DNA from 2 places in the Stenotrophomonas sp. KH_029 genome. Region 1 is predicted to be linked to the other one. Evidence: predicted binding sites of a transcription regulator. Region 1 holds the regulator's gene; the other holds the start of a gene.

Region 1 (3,403 bases):
GCGACCGCGCCCTGGCCGCCCAGTTGCAGTGGCTGCGCGCGGCCGAACAGATCCGCACCCTGCTGGTGCTGCCGGCCAACACCAGTTTCGGCGACATGGACGAGGTGGTGCGCCGCTTCAGCGCGGCCAACCCGCAGGGCGTGGTGCTGAGCAAGCTGGATGAAACCGGCCGCTTCGGCAGCGCCCTGTCGGTGGCCGTGGACCACCGCCTGCCGATCACCTGGGTCACCAATGGCCAGGACGTTCCCGAAGACCTGCACCGGGCCAGTGCGGCCAATCTAGTCCTTCGCCTTGAAGATTTGCGCCGCGCGGCCGATATGCCCTGCAACCCGGAGTTCAACCATGCCGTCGCGTGAGTATGCCAAGCTGACCAAGACCTTCCCGCTGTCGGCCACCCGCAGCCAGCCGCTGGGGCCTGTGCGCACCATCGCCGTGACCGGCGGCAAGGGCGGCGTGGGCAAGACCAACGTGTCGGCCAACCTGGCCGTGGCCCTGGCCGACATGGGCAAGCGCACGCTGTTGCTGGACGCCGACCTGGGCCTGGCCAACATCGATGTGATCCTGGGCCTGCAGCCCAAGCTGACCCTGGCCGACCTGGTCGCCGGGCGCTGTTCGCTGGACGAGGTGATCCTGGAAGGCCCCGGCGGCGTGCTGGTGGTACCGGCCGCGTCCGGCCGCCGCCACATGGCCGAACTGCAGCCGGCCGAACATGTCGGCCTGGTCAATGTGTTCTCCGAACTGGAGCGCGAGCTGGACTTCATGGTGGTGGACACCGCCGCAGGCATCACCGACGGCGTGCTGACCTTCTGCCAGGCCGCGCAGGATACCGTGGTGGTGGTCTGCGACGAGCCGGCCTCGATCACCGACGCCTACGCGCTGATCAAGGTGCTCTCGCGCGAACGCGGCGTGGACCGCATCCAGGTGGTGGCCAACATGGTGCGCGACCCCAACGAGGGCCGGGTGCTGTACGAAAAGCTGACCCGGGTCTGCGACAAGTTCCTGGCCGATGTCTCGCTGAACTACCTGGGCTGCGTACCGCAGGACGACTGGCTGCGCCTGTCGGTGCAGCGCCAGCAGCCGGTGGTCAAGGCCTACCCGTCCAGCCCGGCCGCGCAGGCGATCACCGAGATCGCCCGCCGCACCGCGCGCTGGCAGGCCCCCACCGAACCGCGTGGCGGGGTCGAATTCTTCCTGGAACGCATCCTCAAGCAACGCGGGGTGGCCGCATGAAAGGCGCCGCACAATACAAAGAAGTCCAGCGCACCGCCGCCAACGAGTGCATTGCCCAGCACTCGGACCTGGTCCGGCGCATCGCCCACCACCTGGCCGCACGCCTGCCCGCCAGCGTGGAGGTGGATGACCTCATCCAGGCCGGCATGATGGGCCTGATCGAGGCCTCGCGCAGCTACGATGCCGACCAGGGCGCCTCGTTCGAGACCTACGCCTCGATCCGCATCCGCGGCTCGATGATCGACGAGATCCGCCGCGGCGACTGGGTACCGCGCTCGGTGCACCGCCGCGCCCGCGATGCGGCCTCCACCATCCGCCGCCTGGAACAGACCACCGGCCGCGCCGCCAGCGCCACCGAGGTTGCCGCCGCGATGGAGATGCCGCTGCCCGACTACCTGCGCCTGATGGAAGACGCCGCGCGCGGCCAGGTGCTGAGCCTGGAATCGCGGATCGAAGACCAGGGCGAGCTGGACACCGTCGCCCAGGGCGGGCCGACCCCGCAGCAGGTACTGGAACGCGGCGAGTTCGGCCGCGAACTGGGCAATGCGATCGGCCTGCTGCCCGAACGCGAACAGCTGGTGCTGTCGCTGTACTACGAGCAGGAACTGAACCTGAAAGAGATCGGCGCCGTGCTGGGCGTCAGCGAATCGCGTGTGTGCCAGATCCATGGCCAGGCCGTACTGCGCCTGCGCGGCCGATTGAAGATCTTCGAGGCGGCTGACGCCGGCCTTGAGAACCACTGATACCGAGGAAAGTGCTTTGAACAAGAACATGCGTATCCTGATCGTCGACGATTTCTCGACCATGCGTCGTATCGTCAAGAACCTGCTGGGCGATCTGGGCTTCACCAATACGGCCGAAGCCGAGGACGGGCATGCCGCGCTGTCTCTGTTGCAGAGCCAGTCGTTCGATTTCGTGGTCACCGACTGGAACATGCCGGTGATGACCGGCATCGACCTGCTCAAGGCGATCCGCGCCGATGCCAAGCTCAAGACCCTGCCGGTACTGATGGTCACCGCCGAAGCCAAGCGCGAGCAGATCATCGAAGCGGCCCAGTGCGGGGTCAATGGCTACATCATCAAGCCGTTCACCGCCCAGACCCTGGAAGAGAAGCTCGGCAAGATCTTCGAACGCCTGGCAGCGAGCGCCTGATGGAAACCCTCAGCGAAAAATCGGCGCTGGTGCAGCGCCTGCAGGATGCCCTGGCCGCGCTGGAAAGTGGCGACGAAGCCGGCTGGCGCCGGGAAATCGACGCACTGGCCGCCCTGCGCACCCAGCCGATGATGGCCGGGCTGAACCGGCTCGCACGCGAGCTGGGCCAGGCGCTGGGCGAGCTGCCCAGCCTGCCCAGCGAAGCCGGCGAACTGGACGATGCCTGCGCGCGCCTGGATCACGTGGTGGCGATGACCGAACAGGCCACCCACCGCACCCTGGACCTGGCCGAGGAATGCCGGGCGCTGACCGAACAGCTGCGTGCCAACGGCCTGACCGCCGACCAGGGCCAGCAGCTGGACCAGATCCGCCACAACCTCACCGAAATCGCGCTGACCCAGAGCTACCAGGACCTGACCGGGCAGATCATCCGCCGCGTGGTCGGCATCGTGCGCCGCGTGCATGAAGGTTTCAGCGCGCTCGGCCTGCCGCCGCAGGACGACGCCGCCAGCAAGCGAGACAACGGCCTGGCCGGCCCGGCCGTGTCCGGCCTGGACCGCCACCAGGTGTCACAGGTCGACGCCGACGACCTGCTCTCCGATTTGGGGCTTTGAGGAGGGATCCATGAACATTCAAATGAGTGCGAAGGCCGCTGACGCGGGTCGAGACAAGGCGGACGCCGCAGCGCAGGCAGGCCGCCTGGGCAAGGCGTTCAACACAGTATCGGCCCGCGTCAGGGGCCTTCCCGAAGGGCCGGGTGCCTGTGGCGCTGTGGACTACGGCGCGCGGCTTGGCTTGGGGCCCACCCAAGCCGGCGCCACGCACCTTGCCACACCGCCACAGGCGCCCGGCGCACCTCATTTCAATGCTCATGGAGCCCTCCTATGAGCGCTGTTCCAGACGATATTGCCGCCGACTTCATCCTCGAGGCCCAGGAAATCCTGGACCGGCTCGGCGAACAGCTGGTGTCGCTGGAGCAGTCGCCCCAGGACAGCGACCAGCTCAACGCGGTGTTCCGCGG
Region 2 (3,403 bases), 1.8 Mb from region 1:
GCCAGCTGGTTGGCCTGCTGGGCGGCCTCGGCGTTGTGGCGCACGGTGGTGGTCAACTGCTCCATCGAGGCGGCGGTTTCCTCCAGGTGCGCAGCCTGGCGTTCGGTACGTTCGGCCAGGTCGGCGTTGCCGGCCACGATCTCGCCGGCCGCGCCGTTGATCGCGGCCGAGGCCTGCTGGATGCGCGCGACGATGTCGGTCAGCTGCTGCACGCTGGCATTGGCATCGTCGCGCAGCTGCGCGAATACGCCCTGGAACCGGCCCTGCATGCGCACCCGCAGGTCGCCGTGCGCCAGCGCCGACAGCACCGCCTGCAACCCGGACAGATTGTCCTGGAAGGTATCCAGCAGGCCGTTGATGCTCACCGCCAGGGTATGCACGAAGCCCTGCTTGCCGTCCACCACGATGCGGCCGTGCAGGTCGCCATGCGCGGCCGCATCGACCAGCGCGGCCACTTCGGTTTCCACCGTGGTCTCCAGCGCGCGGCTGCGCCATTCCACCGCCGCGCCGAGCCATTGGCCGTCATCGACGATCGGGTTGATCACCAGCTGGTAACGCGTGCCGGCGTGCTCGATCTCATGCTTGCTGGCATCGGCGCTGTGCAGTGCCCGCGCCAGCCGGGTGAACACCGGGTGCAGCGCCGACGCCGGCTGCCCGCACCACTGCGCCGCATCGATGGCCAGCTCGGCCAGCAGCGCCCGGTTGAGCAGGGCGATACGGCCGTCCGGGTCCAGCACCATCAGCCCGGTCTGCGCGCTGTCCAGCGCCTGGCGGGCCTGTGCGTTGTCGCGCGCGGCCGCGCGTTCGGCCTGGATGCGTTCGCGCAGGCGCTGCTGCATGTGCACCAGGCGCTGGGCCAGCTGGCCGATCTCATCGTGCGGATTGTGTACGGTCAACTGCGTGTCCAGCCTGTCCTCGGCGATGTCCTCGGCAAAGCGCAGGGTGTCGGCGATCGGCTGGCGTACCGCGCGCAGCACCAGCACCAGGCTGGCGATCAGCACCAGCGCCACCACCAGCAGGGTCAGCGCGAATACCACGTTCATCGCCCGCGCCTGCGCCTGCTGGTGGCGACGTGCCTGCTGCAGCGCCCCGGCCTGGGCGCGCTGCAGCCGCTGCAGCGCCGGGGTGATCTGCGCGGCGGTGTCGGCCAGTGCCTGCGCCTCCACGTCCAGCCCGACCCGCGCGGCGGTATAGGCCAGCAAGGCGCCCTGATAGTCGTCCATCCGCGCCCGCAGCTGGTCCTGTACGGGGAGGGGCAGGCCGGCGCCGGACAGCGTCAGCTCGAACGGCAGCTTGGCCTCGCTGGCACGGTCGGCGTGCGCCGCATCGCCGGTCAGCAGCAACAAGGCTTCCTGGCGTCGCATCGCCTGCCACTGCGCCGCCAACGCCGGGCGCGCGGCGGCATCCAGCGGCTGCTGGACGGCCTCGGCGGCGGCATCGAGCTGGGCGCGCAGGCCGGCGTCGCCACGGCCCATTTCGTCGGCACGCGCGTTCAGCGCGGCAATGCCCTCGGCGAATTCGCCGGTGCGCGCAGCCAATGCCTTCAACGCGCCGGCGGCACCGGCGTCGTGCCGCTGCGCCCGCAGCTGCGCCAGCGTCGCCTGCAGGCGTTGCTGGGCCTGCTGCAGCGCCGCGCGGTCGGCATCGGCAAAGCTGATGGCATAGCGGGTCTGCAGGCGCCGTGCCTCGGCAACCTGGGTGGCCAGCGCCGCCGCCGTCGCGGCCTGCTGCTGGTGCGCGGCATAGGCAGTGGCGGCACGCGCGCTGTTGTGGCCGGTCCAGGCATGGACCACGGCCACACTGACCAGGCCAAACCCGCACACCACCAGGCAGGCCTTGAGCTTGCGCGCCACGCTCAGGCGCTGCAGCATCAGCCATCCGCGGCGGGGATCGGGCAGGGAAACACGCCGGGCACCAAAAAAGTGGGCGGCCAGCAGGGACAGGCGGCGGGGGATGGCCGACATCACGCACTCCAGACGGAAGGACGCATCGGTATCGGCCGGCCGTGGCCGGACTTGAGGGCCGCATCTGCACCGGCCGCCGCGCCACGCTGCACACAGCGTCCGTTGTAACGGCCGCAGACGACGGCACGATGACGGCTCGGCGGTCATTTCGGCGGCGCGGGCACAGCGCATTTATCGGACCCGGGATGGCCGTGATGCTGGTGGGGTGGACGGTGGCTTCACGGGCTTGATGCTGAACTGGTGCCGTTGCCGGGGGGCGGGCGGGTTGCCCTCCAGCGCACAGGCCAGCCGCAGCCGCCGAGGCACCGCAATGAGCACCGCATTCAAGATCTTCCTGCTGGTCGGGGCCGTGCTGTACGGGCTGCCCGGGATCGTGTGGTGGATCAACCATCGCCGCGCCAAGCGCGCGCGCCAGGCGCTGGCAGCCACCGCTGCCGACGCCGCACCGCGATAACACCGACCGGCCTGGCCGGTACTTGCCGCCTGCCACACAGGGCCGGCAGCACCGCGCTCACCGCAGGAGGAACTGCTCGCCCTTCACTGCGTTCTGAAGCAACTGCACCAGCGTATCCATGCCGCTTCCAGAAAGCCTCAGCGCCGCGCTCCACCCCATCGGGATTTCCGCAACGGCAGGATCGCCCGGGCGCAGGGATCCCGAGATCGGAAGCGGATGCTATCACCCACCCACCCGACGGCGGCCTAGTCCAGCGTCCGCTTCCGGCCAAACACGGACTCGTGGCTCCCGTCGCGATACCTTTGCCCGCATGGCGCATGCGTCACTCAGAATCCGCGCGAGAACCCAATGAACACGGTTGCACTCCCATTGGTATTCCGTTCGATCAACGGGCTGTCGGTGATCTTGTTCGGCAGCACCTTGTACTGCGTAAACCCCATCAGCATCCAGTTCTCGCCCAATGGCCGGAAGTAGCTCACTCCCACGTGCGGAATGGTCACCGCGCCAGGCTTGTAGTCCACCACGCCGCGCGCCACTTCTTCCTTCAAGGTGCCGTAATAATAGTTGGCCATGTCCTTGGACTGCCACGTAACCCCAACGTTCGGGGTTAGCCGTCCCATGCCCACATCGAAGCCATAGCCGTACTGCAGCGAGAAATCCTGGCCGCCGCTGGTATCGGTGGCGTCGGTCAGTAGTTCAGCCTCCAGCTCGCCGCCGCGGCCGCTCCATTTGATCTTGGCGCCGAAGTCAAGACCCATATCGCGGTCTTCGAGCAGGTGGTAGTCCACGCCGTTGTTTGCCAGCTCGCTGCGCCCCAGGTCCTTCACATCGAACCCGTCCATGCGCCCTTTGACCACGGCCGCCAGCTCGAAGGAATCATTCTTGATGAACGCCCAACCCGCACCCAGCCCTTCGAAGTAGAACCGCTCACCGTGGTAATTCACCAGCGGAATCGGCAGCACCCGGGTGCCTTCACCGGCGTACG

The links. Region 1 encodes FliA, which starts transcription of late flagellar genes. Its sites were predicted from a motif close to TAAAGTTTNNCNNNCNNNGGCCGATAA; they were not measured.
Region 2: AC3ITM_RS17200 (methyl-accepting chemotaxis protein) is a predicted target of FliA. The motif match lies at 1,993-2,019, and genes of this name have one in related genera.

The regions. Positions count from the first base shown of each region.
Region 1 covers NZ_CM174498.1:1,979,612-1,983,014, reverse strand. The annotation lists gene flhF (flagellar biosynthesis GTPase FlhF) at 1-356, shown strand, start outside; gene AC3ITM_RS09130 (MinD/ParA family ATP-binding protein) at 343-1,230, shown strand; gene AC3ITM_RS09125 (RNA polymerase sigma factor FliA) at 1,227-1,973, shown strand; gene cheY (chemotaxis response regulator CheY) at 1,990-2,382, shown strand; gene AC3ITM_RS09115 (protein phosphatase CheZ) at 2,382-2,996, shown strand; gene AC3ITM_RS09110 (chemotaxis protein CheA) at 3,267-3,403, shown strand, end outside.
Region 2 covers NZ_CM174498.1:3,825,704-3,829,106, forward strand. The annotation lists gene AC3ITM_RS17200 (methyl-accepting chemotaxis protein) at 1-1,964, opposite strand, end outside; gene AC3ITM_RS17205 (hypothetical protein) at 2,275-2,418, shown strand; gene AC3ITM_RS17210 (MipA/OmpV family protein) at 2,745-3,403, opposite strand, start outside.